Regions from separate parts of the Pedococcus sp. P2_D9 genome, predicted to be linked through region 2. Evidence: riboswitches for the same ligand, from Rfam matches in the RefSeq annotation. Region 2 holds a riboswitch; the other holds the start of a gene.
The links. Region 2 has a riboswitch for glycine ahead of gcvP (aminomethyl-transferring glycine dehydrogenase). Riboswitches for the same ligand answer to the same signal wherever they lie in the genome.
Positions count from the first base shown of each region.

Region 1 (6,997 bases), on a different contig from region 2:
ACGACGATGCGGTTGCCCGGCATCCACGACCTCGAGCAGGTCGACACCAGCGCCGAGATCGAGATCGCCCTCAGCAAGGCCGACCAGGCCACGGTGGACGCGCTGCGCCCCGGCACCGCGCTGCTGGTGGTTCTTCGTGGCCCCAACACCGGCGCCCGGTTCCTCCTCGACGACGACGAGGTGAACTCGGGGCGCCACCCCGACAGCGACATCTTCCTCGACGACGTGACGGTGTCGCGCAAGCACGCGAACTTCCGGCGTGAGGGCAACACCTTCGTGGTCCGCGACGTCGGCTCGCTCAACGGCACCTACGTCAACCGCGAGCGGATCGACGAAGCCACCCTGCAGACGGGCGACGAGGTCCAGATCGGCAAGTTCCGTCTCGTCTTCTATGCCGGCAAGGCCTGACCGAGCCTTCCAGAGAAGGAACACAGGCTCCTGGTGAGTGCTCGCACGACGCGACAGACCATGACCATCGGTGCGGTCCTGGCTGCCCTCAAGCAGGACTTTCCCGATGTCACGATCTCCAAGATCCGCTTCCTCGAGGCAGAGGGGCTGGTCACGCCGGCTCGCACCGGGTCGGGCTACCGCACCTACACGGTGGAGGACCTCGACCGGCTGCGCTACATCCTCACCGCCCAGCGCGACCACTTCTGGCCGCTTAAGGTGATCGCCGCGGCGCTGGATGCCCTGGACCGTGGTCTGACACCCGAGCGCACAGACACCGGTATGCCGCGGCCCACCGTCCCGGCGCCGAGCGCGGACCCTGAGGTGCCGAGCGCGGAAGCGCTCACGTCGGTCGGGTCGTTGCGACTCACCCGGGCCGAGCTGGCGACGTCCTCGGGGCTGGATGCCGACACGGTCGACGCGCTCGAGAACTACGGCCTCCTGCACGCTGACGCGCAGGGGCACTTCGGTGATGCGGCACTCGCGGTCGCTCACGCGGCTGCCGAGCTGGCGGCCTACGGGCTCGAACCTCGCCATCTGAGGCCGTTCCGCACCGCGGCCGACCGCGAGATCGGTCTGGTCCAGCAGGTCGTGACGCCCCACCGTTCGGCGTCGACGAAGGGGACGCACGGTGGCCCCGCGACCGATCCGACCGGCGACGTCCTGCGCCTGTGCATCGCCTTGCACACGGCACTCGTGAGGGACGGGCTCCAGCGCGGCTGAACCGGGTTAAGGTGGAACGGTGAAGGTGCTCGAGGTCCTCGGCGTCCGGGTGGAGATGCCCACCAACCACCCCATCGTGCTGCTGCGCGAGCGTGATGGCGACCGCTACCTGCCCATCTGGATCGGTGCGGCGGAGGCCACGGCGATCGCGTACGCGCAACAGGGCATCGAGCCGCCCCGCCCGCTGACCCACGACCTGATGAAGAACGTCATCGAGGGGCTGGGCCACCGGCTCACCGAGGTGCGCATCGTCGAGCTCCGTGACGGGGTCTTCCACGCAGCCCTGATCCTCGACGGAACCACCGAGATCTCCTCGCGCTCGTCCGACGCCATCGCCCTGGCGCTGCGCACCGGCACCCAGATCGTCGCGGGGGAGTCGCTGCTCGAGGAGGCAGGCGTCGCGATGTCCGGCGAGGAGGACAAGGACGACGAGGTCGAGAAGTTCCGGGAGTTCCTGGACCACGTCTCGGCCGAAGACTTCGAGACCAAACCGGATGAAACCGGGACAACCGGCTAGGTACAAACGTCGTTCTTGTGCTCGCAACCATGACCCTCAACTGAACATCGAGAGTAGCCGTGCGGCCGCGACACGCCGAAGCACGAAGGTCGAGTGGTTGTTGACCTTTGGTTCCGCGCGGCCGTACCTTCGGCACAGACCCGTAATGCGATCGGTGTAACTACACCGCCTCGACATTGCCCGCAGCGGTATCCAGTAGAAGTTTTCAGGAGGTGAGCGCTGTGAACCCGAGCAACGAGGCTCAGCACGGCCACACGAGCGTGCCGGCTTCGGCACAGGGGCTGTTGTTCACGGACGACCTTCCTGAGCTGAGCGACGACATCGGCTACCGCGGTCCGACCGCGTGCAAGGCAGCCGGCATCACCTACCGCCAGCTCGACTACTGGGCCCGCACCGGCTTGGTCGAGCCGTCCGTCCGTGGCGCCACCGGCTCCGGCACGCAGCGGCTCTACGGCTTCCGCGACATCCTCGTCCTCAAGGTCGTCAAGCGCCTGCTCGACACCGGGGTGTCGCTCCAGCAGATCCGCGTGGCGATCAACCACCTGCGCGAACGCGGTGTGGAGGACCTGGCCCAGATCACCTTGATGAGTGACGGCGCCTCGGTCTACGAGTGCACGTCCGCCGACGAGGTCATCGACCTCGTCCAGGGCGGTCAGGGAGTCTTCGGCATCGCCGTCGGCCGCGTCTGGCGCGAGGTCGAGGGAGAGCTCGCCGCCCTGCCCAGCGAGCGCACCGACGACGAGGTGCCCGCCGACCACCCCGGCGACGAGCTGCGCGAGCGCCGCGCGGCCCGCTTGGCCTGACTCGCCCGAACGTCCTTCAGTGCCGCCGTTCCCTCGGGAGCGGCGGCAGTGTTGTAGATTGGCTGCGCTGAACATCCCGCGCGGGAGAGTCCCCGCGTGCACCCTCACGGGTCGCACGGCGGGGCGCCGAAGGGGCAAACTCCCCGGAACCTCTCAGGCGCCAGGACCGCGTGGGACAGGCACCTCTGGAGCGGCGTCCGCGCCGTGACAGAAGGGGAGGCGATCCGAGCACCCCGAGCTTCAGGAGCCTCATGTCCGCCCAGTTCACCACCGACCTGCCCGAGTTCGCCGGGCGCCACATCGGCCCGTCCGATGCCGATGTCGACGCCATGCTCGCGGCTGTCCGGCACAGTTCCCTCGATGCCCTGGTCGACCACGCCCTGCCTGGCGCGATCCGCACCGATGGCCCGCTCCGCGTGGAGCCAGCGGCGTCCGAGGCGGCCGTCGTCGATGAGCTCCGCGCCCTGGCTCGGCGCAACCAGGTGATGACCTCGATGATCGGGCTCGGCTACTACGGGACGATCACCCCGGCCGTCATCCAGCGCAACGTCCTGGAGAACCCCGCCTGGTACACCGCCTACACGCCGTACCAGCCCGAGATCTCCCAGGGCAGGCTCGAGGCGTTGCTGAACTTCCAGACGGTCGTCAGCGACCTCACCGGCCTGACCACGTCCGGGGCATCGCTGCTCGACGAGGGGACCGCGGCGGCCGAGGCCATGACGCTGATGCGTCGCTCCAGCAAGGTCGCCGCCGATGCCGTTCTCGTCGTCGACCGGCACGTCTTCCCCCAGACGCTCGCGGTGATGCAGACCCGGGCGAAGCCGCTCGGCCTCCACGTCGTCGTGGCCGACCTCGACGCGGTGGACAGCGCCGACGCGCTGCGCGCGGCAGCCGGCGACCGCGCCGTCTTCGGCGTCCTCGTGCAGTACCCCGGGGCCGACGGCGAGCTGCGCGACTGGCGCGCGCTGGCCTCCGCCGCCCACGACGCCGGTGCGCTCGTGACCGCCGCTGCGGACCTGCTCGCGCTCACCCTGGCCACGGCGCCGGGGGAGTGGGGCGCCGACGTCGCCGTCGGCACCAGCCAGCGTTTCGGAGTGCCCATGGGCTTCGGCGGTCCCCACGCGGGCTACATGAGCGTGCGAGCGGGCCTGGAGCGGTCCCTGCCCGGCCGCCTCGTCGGCGTGAGCGTCGACACCGAGGGGGCACCGGCATACCGGCTGGCCCTCCAGACGCGCGAGCAGCACATTCGCCGCGAGAAGGCGACCTCCAACATCTGCACCGCCCAGGTACTCCTGGCCGTGATGGCCTCGATGTATGCCGTGTACCACGGGCCCGCAGGTCTCGCCGCGATCGCACGGCGAGTCCACGGCCACGCCGAGACCCTGGCCGCCGGGCTGGCGACTGCGGGCATCGACGTGGTGACCGCGAACTTCTTCGACACGATCACCGTGTCGGTGCCCGGCCGAGCCGACGAGGTGCTCAGCGAAGCGGCCCAGCGTGGGGTCAACGTCTGGCGCGTCGACGACGACCACGTGTCGGTCAGCATGGACGAGACCACCGACCTGCGCGACCTCGAGGCCGTCTGGAGCGCGTTCGGCGTTCCCGGACCGAACGAGGTCACCATCGCCGAGCTCTCGTGGCCCGATCACCTGGTCCGGACGAGTGACTACCTCACACACCCGGTCTTCAGCAGCCACCACAGCGAGACCTCCATGCTGCGCTACCTGCGCCGACTGTCCGATCGTGACTTCGCGCTGGACCGCGGCATGATCCCGCTGGGCTCGTGCACGATGAAGCTCAACGCGACCACCGAGATGGTCGCCGTGACGTGGCCCGAGTTCGCGCACCTCCACCCGTTCGCACCGGCTCACCAGACCGAGGGGATCCGCGACCTGATCGCCGAGCTGTCCGACTGGCTCTGCGAGATCACCGGCTACGACGCGGTGTCGCTGCAGCCCAACGCGGGTTCGCAGGGCGAGTTCGCGGGGCTCCTGGCCATCCACGCCTACCACGAGGCGAACGGTCAGTCGCAGCGCGACATCTGCCTGATCCCCGCCAGCGCCCATGGCACCAACGCCGCCAGTGCGGTGATGGCAGGCATGAAGGTCGTGGTCGTCAAGACTGCCGCCGGCGGTGACATCGACATGGACGACCTGCGGACCAAGGTCGACCAGCACCGCGATGACCTCGCGGCCATCATGGTGACCTACCCGTCGACGCACGGCGTCTTCGAGGACACCATCACGGACTTGTGCGCTCTCGTGCACGACGCGGGTGGTCAGGTCTACGTCGACGGGGCGAACCTCAACGCGCTGGTGGGGCTGGCCCGACCCGGCAAGTTCGGCGCCGACGTCTCGCACCTGAACCTGCACAAGACGTTCTGCATCCCCCACGGTGGTGGCGGCCCGGGCGTCGGTCCGGTGGCGGTCCGCGCCCACCTGGCGCCGCACCTGCCCAACCACCCGCTGGCGGCCGAGGCCGGACCGGAGACGGGGGTCGGCCCGATCTCTGCCGCGCCCTACGGCTCGGCGAGCATCCTGCCCATCTCGTGGGCCTACGTGCGCCTCATGGGCGGTGCGGGTCTGACCCGCGCCACGCAGGTGGCCGTGCTCAACGCCAACTACATTGCCGCCCGGCTTCGCGAGCACTACCCGGTGCTCTACTCCGGCCACGACGGCGTCGTCGCCCACGAGTGCATCCTCGACCTGCGCGACCTCACCAAGCGCAGCGGGGTCAGCGTGGACGATGTGGCCAAGCGGCTCATCGACTACGGCTTCCACGCACCGACGATGTCCTTCCCCGTGGCAGGGACCCTGATGGTCGAGCCGACCGAGAGCGAGGACCGCTACGAGATCGACCGCTTCTGTGACGCGATGATCGCGATCCGTCACGAGATCGCCGAGGTCGAGTCCGGTGAGGTGGCCGTCGTCGACAGCATGCTGCGCAACGCTCCGCACACCGCCAAGGCCCTGGCTGGCAAGTGGGAGTACCCGTATGAGCGCTCCGCCGCAGCGTTCCCGGTAGGCGTGGAGGCAGCCGACAAGTACTGGCCTCCGGTGGCTCGGATCGACGGTGCCTACGGGGACCGCAACCTGGTCTGCAGCTGCCCTCCGCCCGAGGCGTTCGAGAGCTGAGAGGCATTCGAGAGCCGAGCGACCTGAGCCTGGCTCGCTAGGCCGCGGGCGCGGCCTCGTCGGTGGTGGTCACCTGCACCGACGAGCCGCGCTCGGTCTTGCGCACCACGATCTGGCTGGGAATGCGGGTGCGCAGCTCGGCGACATGGCTCACGACCCCCACGGCACGGCCGCCCTCGCGAAGGTCGTCGAGCACCGACATGACCTGCTCGAGGCTCTCGTCGTCGAGGGTGCCGAAACCCTCGTCGACGAAGAGGGTCTGCAGGTCGAACCCGCCGGACTCCTCGCGGACGGCGTCGGCCAGTCCCAGCGCCAGCGCCAACGACGCCATGAACGACTCACCGCCCGACAGCGACGAGGTGTCGCGCGCCTGCCCGGTCCACAGGTCGAGCACCTCGAGCCCGAGGCCGCTGCGTGCGCCACGGGCCGCCAGGTGGTCCGTGTGCCGCAGCTGGTAGCGGCCCTCTCCCATGCCGGACAACCGCTCGTTGGCGAGGGTGGCGACCTTTTCCAGCCGGGCGGCCAGCACGAACGCCGACAACCGCATCCGGAGAGCGTTGTTGGGGCTGGTGCCTGCCACGGTGTCGGCGAGCTCCCGAAGCACGTGGTGCCGTGACTCGGCCTCCGTGATCTGGGCACAGCGACGTGTGAGGCTGCCGCGGACGCGGTCCAGACCGGCCAGCGTGCGCCGCACCAACGTGTCAGCCGCCACCGCAGCGGTGTAGGCCGTGTGTGCCGCGTCGCGTGCTGCTGCCAGCGAGGCCACATCGGGAACCGGCGCCTCCAGCGCGCTCAGGACGCCCGGCTCGTCGAGCGTGGTGCGCGCCACCAGGGCGGCCTCGACGTGCGCCGCCACCGCCACTCGCAAACGCGCCACCTCGGCGGCCGGGAGCAGTCCGACTCGTGCCTGGGCGGCATCGGAGAATCCCGCGGCGCGGAACGAATCGCCCGTCACTTCAACGACATCCTCGTGGTCGCGAGTCGCTCGGGACAGTTCGCGAAGGCTGGCTGCGTGGGCCGTTGCGGCTTCGACCGCAGCCTCGTGGTGCGTGGTGGTCGCCTCCAACCGGTCCGGGTCAGCCAGGGTCGCGATGAGGTCCTGGTCTGCCGGACCCGGCTCGGCGCACGGGCACGAGTCGCTGTGGGCCGCCACGGCGCTCACCAGCGCCAAGTGCTCCGTCGCCAGCTCGGTGTCGAGCGCGTCGATGCGAGAGGCGGCCGCGGCCGCTTCTGCCCGCAGGCCGGCCAGCTGAGCCGTCAAGGTCTCGACGGCCGCATTGACCGACTCCACGGTCGCCCTCGCGTGGTCAAGCGTCGCGGCCGAGCTGGTCAGCTCGGCGAGGACCTGCCTGGCGTCGACGAGGGCAGCGGCC
Region 1 covers NZ_JBFUEI010000001.1:439,337-446,333, reverse strand. Annotated here, with positions in the region: gene AC1DXJ_RS02085 (FHA domain-containing protein) at 1-408, shown strand, start outside; gene ftsR (transcriptional regulator FtsR) at 442-1,170, shown strand; gene AC1DXJ_RS02075 (bifunctional nuclease family protein) at 1,190-1,687, shown strand; gene AC1DXJ_RS02070 (MerR family transcriptional regulator) at 1,900-2,490, shown strand; glycine riboswitch at 2,562-2,669, shown strand; gene gcvP (aminomethyl-transferring glycine dehydrogenase) at 2,742-5,624, shown strand; gene AC1DXJ_RS02060 (AAA family ATPase) at 5,662-6,997, opposite strand, start outside.
Region 1: linked by a shared signal. The riboswitch ahead of gcvP (aminomethyl-transferring glycine dehydrogenase) and the one ahead of gcvP (aminomethyl-transferring glycine dehydrogenase) in region 2 are both predicted to bind glycine.

Region 2 (6,997 bases):
TCAATCTTGGTCATCGTCGTTTGGAAGGACCTGGGCTTCACGATGTTGATCCTTCTGGCAGGACTCCAGTCCATCCCGAAGGAGTACCAAGAGGCTGCGTCCATCGATGGTGCCGGGCCATTGAGGAGGCTGATCCACATCACGCTTCCTATGCTCAAACGAATGCTCCTCCTTGCGACCTTCATGGCAACGATCGATGGCTATCGGATCATCACGCCAGTAATCCTCACGACGCAAGGAGGGCCGGAGAATGCGTCCACCAACCTCGCGTACTACATGTTCGAGCAGGCGTTCAGCTACCAGCGAATGGGTGAGGCATCCGCCACCGCGATGATCATCATCATCATGCTCAGCGCCACATCTCTTGTTCAGATGCGAGCTCTAAGGACGGACTATGAGCACTGACCTGCACCTGACCGAATCGTCGCCCTCCGCGGGTCCTGAGCGGTTGCAGGCACGGCACAGGCAGTGGACTCCTGCGGCGAGGCGACTGGCGGGAGACGTGACGTCGTATGCGATCCTCATCGGGACTGCGTTCGTGTTCCTCCTCCCGTTCGTTTGGATGTTCCTGACCTCCTTTAAGCCCACCGAGGACGTCTTTCGCTATACCTCACCCCTCAGTTGGAAGACGTTCCTGCCTCCAGCTCCTACGCTGGAGAACTACGCCTCCATATTCGTGAACTGGGATTTCCACCGAAATCTGCTCAACTCGTTGCTGGTGGCGGTCGGGCAGGTCGTCGGGGCGTGCATCTTCTCCTGCCTGGCCGGATATGCGTTTGCCCGGTTAACATTCCGGGGGCGAAACCTACTCTTCGGGCTGACGATGGTCACGGCCTTCGTGCCTTTCGACGTCATCGTAGTCCCGCTCTACGCAGTGATGCGTGACCTCGGTCTGGTATCCAGCTACACGGCTCTCTATCTGCCGTTCGTGTTCAGCCCATTCGGGGTGTTTCTCATGCGGCAGGCGTTTCTGGAGATTCCTCGCGAGCTCGACGAGGCGGCCCTAGTCGACGGGGCATCCCGGTTCCAGACGTTCTGGCATATCTCCTTGCCCAACGTGGGGTCGGCACTGGTGACCCTGGCGCTGATCGAGTTCATGTGGGCGTGGAACAGTTTCATCTGGCCCCTTGTCATCATGCAAGATCCATCGAAGCAGGTAGTCCAGGTAGCTATCAGCAAGTTCCGAACCGTGGCGAACTTCCCCATGTTCGGAGAGCTGTTCGCGGCCGCGTCCATCTCCACAATTCCCTTGCTGATCATCTTCTTGTGGCTTCAGAGATACTACGTTCGGGGAGTCCTGGTATCTGGAATGAAGTGATGGGTCACTCGCAAGGCCGTCCTTGCAGTGCAACTAAGGACATTGGCTCGTATGTCGTCATTGCATTGCGTCGGCGCGACGACGACCTTTCTACAGCTCAGCCTTTCGCCGCAACAGTCGTTGGTCAGTTCTTGGACCGGCCCTTGACGTGCCGATCGAATACGGAAAGGATCCCGAAGAGACAACTTCATATTTCGCCGTTTGAACCAGGGCGGGAGAGCCAGGGCCTATGTGCCCGGCGCCGAAGGAGCAAGTCTTCCCACGAATCTCTCAGGCCCACAGACCGTTCTGGTGAGGCGAACTCTGGAAAGCGGGTCCCGAGACCCGCACCCACGGTGCAAGTCGCGCGCGCGGCGAAGCTCTCAGGTCCAATGACAGAGCGGGGAGGCCACCAGACCCGCCGTGCCATCGCACGGTCAAACCCGGGAGCCTCTCGATGACCCAACACCTGAGCGACTTCGTCGCCCGCCATATCGGATTCACGTCCGGCGAGCTGGATGTCATGCTGGCTGAACTCGGCTTCGATTCCCTTGAGTCGCTGGTCGACGCAGCCATCCCGCAGGGCGTGCGTAGTCTCAACGATCTTTCACTGCCTCCTGCGGCGACTGAAGCCCAGGTGCTGGCTGAGCTGCGCGCGCTTGCCGCGGCCAACACCCCCGGAGAGTCGATGATCGGGCTGGGGTACTACGCGACGGTGACCCCCGGGGTAATCCGTCGACGCGTGCTGGAGAGCCCGGCCTGGTACACGGCGTACACGCCCTACCAGCCGGAGATCTCGCAAGGTCGGCTCGAGGCACTGCTGAACTTCCAGACGATGGTTGCGGACCTGGCCGGCCTGCCGACGGCCAACGCGTCCCTCCTCGACGAGGCGACGGCGGTCGCTGAGGCAGTCACCGTCATGCGTCGCGCCGCCAAGGGAAAGTCTGACGTCGTGCTGGTGGACGCTGACGTGCTGCCGCAGAGCGTGGCGGTCCTACGAACGCGGTGCGAGGCCATCGGGATCGAGGTGGTCGTCGCCGACCTCAGCACGGGTCTGCCCCGCGACGACGCGTTTGGGCTGGTCGTGCAGTACCCGGGCGCCTCCGGCGTCGTGGCCGACCACCGCAGCCTCGTGCACGAGGCGCGCACCTGCGGCACCTTGGTGTCTGTAGCTGCCGATCTCCTGGCCCTGACCGTGCTCGCGCCGCCGGGGGAGTGGGGCGCCGACATCGTCGTTGGTTCGTCCCAGCGTTTCGGTGTGCCGCTGGGCTACGGCGGTCCGCACGCAGGTTTCATCAGCGTCCGCGATGGGCTGGAGCGGAGCCTGCCAGGGCGGCTCGTCGGGGTCAGCGTCGACGCCACAGGTCGACCCGCGTACCGACTGGCCCTGCAGACCCGTGAACAACACATCCGTCGGGAGAAGGCGACTTCCAACATCTGCACCGCCCAGGTGCTTCTCGCGGTTGTCGCCTCGATGTACGCGGTCTACCACGGCCCGGAAGGCTTACGCCGGATCGCCAACCGCATCCACACGCACGCGGCGTTTCTAGCCGACAGCCTGTCGGCTGCCGGCGTAAGCGTGGTGCACCAGACTTTCTTCGACACCGTTCTTCTTGAAGTACCCGGCCGTGGCGCCGAGGTTGTGACGGCTGCGGCGAAGGCCGACATCCACCTTCGCCATGTCGACGACGACCACGTTGCGGTCTCGGTCGGGGAGAGCGCCACTACGGAGCACATCACAGCGATCCTCGCCGCGTTCGACGCGGCGTGGTCACCCACGATCGAAGGCGGAGACCGTCTTCCTGCCTCGCTGCGACGTGCAGGAGAGATCCTGACCCATCCGGTGTTCCGCAGCCACCACTCCGAGACGAAGATGCTGCGTTACTTGCGGTCGCTGTCTGACAAGGACTACGCACTGGACCGCGGCATGATCCCTCTCGGGTCGTGCACCATGAAGCTCAACGCCACAACCGAGATGGAACCGATCTCCTTTCCCGGAATCGCCGACCTCCACCCGTTCGTTCCAGCAGACGCGGCGGCGGGATATGCCAGCCTCGTCGAGCAACTCGAGAACTGGCTCGCAGAGCTCACCGGTTACGCAAAGGTCTCGATCCAGCCGAATGCGGGAAGCCAAGGCGAGCTGGCCGGACTCCTGGCCATTCGCGCCTACCATCGCGCCAACGGTGAGACCCAGCGCGACGTATGCCTAATCCCATCGTCGGCCCACGGCACGAACGCCGCCTCCGCGGTCATGGCAGGCATGCGGGTGGTCGTCGTAGGCGGGAACGAGGACGGCACGATCGACCTCGAGGACGTCCGCGCCAAGTGCCAAGAGCACGGTGACCGTCTCGCAGCGGTGATGGTCACCTACCCCTCGACCCACGGCGTGTACGAGGACGGCATCACCGAGCTGTGCGACGTCGTGCATCAACACGGCGGTCAGGTGTACGTGGACGGAGCAAACCTCAACGCCCTGCTCGGGCTGGCAGCTCCGGGCCAGTTCGGTGGTGACGTCTCGCATCTCAACCTGCACAAGACGTTCTGCATCCCTCACGGCGGCGGCGGCCCAGGTGTGGGTCCCGTGGCAGTCGCGGCCCACCTGGTGCCCTTCCTGCCGAGCCACCCGATGCACCCCGACCCCACCAGACGCAGGGGCATCGGCCCGGTCAGCGCTGCGCCCTTCGGCTCCGCGGGCATCCTGCCTATCAGCTGGGCCTACGTTCGGCTGATGGGGGCCGAGGGGCTCACGCAGGCGACCAAGGTGGCTGTCCTGGCAGCGAACTACATTGCGCGTCGGCTGGTGCCGCACTACCCGACGCTGTTCACCGGCAACCACGGCCTGGTTGCCCACGAGTGCATCCTCGACCTGCGAGCCCTCACGCGCGCCACCGGCGTCACCGTCGACGACGTCGCAAAGCGACTGGTGGACTACGGCTTCCACGCACCAACCATGTCGTTCCCCGTCGCGGGCACGTTGATGGTCGAGCCGACCGAGTCCGAGGACCTCGGCGAGGTGGACCGCTTCATCGACGCGATGATTTCGATCCGGGCCGAGATCGAGGCGATCGCGAACGGGGAGCTCGCTGTGGAGGACAGTCCGTTGCGCGCTGCTCCGCACACTGCAGCGTCGGTCGTGGGGGAGTGGGACAGGTCGTACAGCCGAGAAGCCGCTGTCTTCCCCTCTGGAACGTCCGAGGACAAGTACTGGCCCCCGGTGCGACGGATCGACGGGAGCCATGGCGATCGCAACTTGGTTTGCTCCTGCCCACCGCCGGAGGTGTTCTCGTCGTGACCGTGCTCGAGCCCCGTACCCCCATGGAGGACACCATGTCGAAGCCCACGGCCCTGAAGCATCTGCACGCCGAGGCCGGCGCGCACTTCATCGACTTCGCAGGCTGGCGCATGCCGCTGCGGTATGACAGTGAGCTGGCCGAGCACCACGCCGTGCGCCAGGCGGCGGGCCTGTTCGACCTGTCCCACATGGGTGAGATCGAGGTCACCGGACCCGAGGCCGCCGCGTTCCTGGACTACGCCCTAGTGGGGGACATCGGCGCACTCGCTGTGACCAAGGCCCGGTACACGATGATCTGCCGTCCCGACGGCGGGATCCTGGACGATCTGATCGTCTACCGGCTGGAGGATTCGCGGTACATGGTCGTCGCCAATGCGGCCAACTCCGAGGTCGTGCTCGACGCCCTGAAGGGCCGGGCGATCGGTTTCGACGCGGAAGTCCATGACTCGCGTGACGACTGGGCCCTGATCGCGATTCAGGGACCCGTCTCGGCCGCCGTGCTCCAACCGGTCACCGACGTCGACCTGGAGGCGTTGCGCTACTACGCCATCGCCAAGGGGCAGGTCGCTGGTCGACCGGCACGCCTGGCACGGACGGGTTACACGGGCGAGGACGGCTTCGAGATCTTCTGCCATCCTGGGGACGCGGGGGGCATCTGGACCGAGCTCGCCGATCGTGGCCACGATGTCGGCGTGCGTCCGGCCGGACTGGCGTGCCGTGACTCGCTGCGGCTCGAGGCCGCTATGCCCCTCTACGGCAACGAGCTCACGGGGGAGCTCAGCCCGTTCGAGGCGGGCCTTGGACGCGTGGTTCGTTTCGACAAGGCCGGCGACTTCGTGGGGCGTCAGGCGTTGGAGGCCAAGGCGGGGTTCCCGGTCACGCAGGTTCGTGTGGGCCTCCATCCGCAGGTCGGCGCACCCCGCGGGCGAGCTCGGTCGTCGTGGACCCCGAGAAGAACGAACCGATCGGCTGGGTCACTAGTGGGGCGCCCTCGCCGACCCTGGGCCACCCCATCGCGATGGCGTACGTCGACACGGCCTTCGCCGAGCCGGGGACGCCGGTGCACGTCGACGTCCGCGGGTCGACTGTCGAGGCGACGGTCGTGCCCTTGCCCTTCTACAGCCGCCCCCGCTGAGCCCAACCCGAGTAAAGGACATCGACATGGCCAATCCGACCGACCTGAAGTACACCGACCAGCATGAGTGGCTCCGCATCGACGGACATGTCGCCACCGTCGGTATCACCGAGTTCGCCGCCGAGGCCCTGGGCGACATCGTCTACGTCGACCTACCGGTGGTCGGGGCCATGCTGACCGCCGGCGACTCATGCGGCGAGATCGAGTCGACGAAGTCCGTCAGTGAGTTGTACGCGCCGGTGGATGGCGAGGTGCTCGAGGTCAATGCCGCTGTCGGCGACGATCCGGGGCTGCTCAACAACGACCCCTTCGATCAGGGCTGGATTCTCAAGGTGCGCGTCAGCGGAACCCCGGACCTGCTCGACTCGTCCGCATACGACGAGCTCATCGCGCAGGGCTGAGGACATCATGGCTTCCAACCTTCTCAACCAGGACCTGGCTCAGGTCGACCCCGAGGTCGCCGCGGCCCTGGACGCCGAGCGCGACCGGCAGGAGACCACCCTGGAAATGATCGCCTCCGAGAATTTCGCACCCGTGGCGGTCATGCAGGCCCAGGGCTCCACGGCAACGAACAAGTACGCGGAGGGTTACCCAGGGCGGCGCTACTACGGAGGCTGTGAACACGTCGACGTGGTCGAGCGACTGGCCATCGAGAGACTCAAGGCGCTCTTTGGCGCCCAGTTCGCCAACGTCCAGCCACACTCCGGGGCGCAGGCCAACATGGCGGTGTTCTTCGCCCTCCTCGAGCATGGCGACACGATCCTGGGACTCGACCTTGCTCACGGCGGGCACCTGACCCATGGGATGCGCCTGAACTACAGCGGAAAGACCTTCGCGGTCGTGCCGTACCACGTCGGAACGGATGGCCTCGTCGATATGGAAGAAGTCGCGAAGCTCGCGGCGGAACACAGGCCGAAGCTCATCATCGCCGGCTGGTCTGCCTACCCGCGTCATTTGGACTTCGCCCGGTTCCGGGAAATTGCGGACGAGGTCGGTGCCTTGCTCTTCGTCGACATGGCGCACTTCGCTGGACTGGTTGCCGCGGGGCTGCATCCCAACCCTGTGCCGCACGCCCACGTGACCACGTCGACCACCCACAAAACGCTGGGCGGTCCCCGCGGCGGAGTCATCCTCACCGACGACCCCGCGATCGCCAAGAAGATCAACAGCGCCGTCTTCCCAGGGCTCCAAGGTGGACCGCTCGAGCATGTAATCGCTGCGAAAGCCGTCTCGTTCCTCATCGCCGCGGGGCCCGAGTTCCGGGAGCGACAGG
Region 2 covers NZ_JBFUEI010000006.1:38,487-45,483, forward strand. Annotated here, with positions in the region: gene AC1DXJ_RS11470 (carbohydrate ABC transporter permease) at 1-405, shown strand, start outside; gene AC1DXJ_RS11475 (carbohydrate ABC transporter permease) at 395-1,318, shown strand; glycine riboswitch at 1,521-1,614, shown strand; glycine riboswitch at 1,616-1,706, shown strand; gene gcvP (aminomethyl-transferring glycine dehydrogenase) at 1,755-4,589, shown strand; partial or broken gene gcvT (glycine cleavage system aminomethyltransferase GcvT) at 4,625-5,724, shown strand; gene gcvH (glycine cleavage system protein GcvH) at 5,751-6,125, shown strand; gene glyA (serine hydroxymethyltransferase) at 6,133-6,997, shown strand, end outside.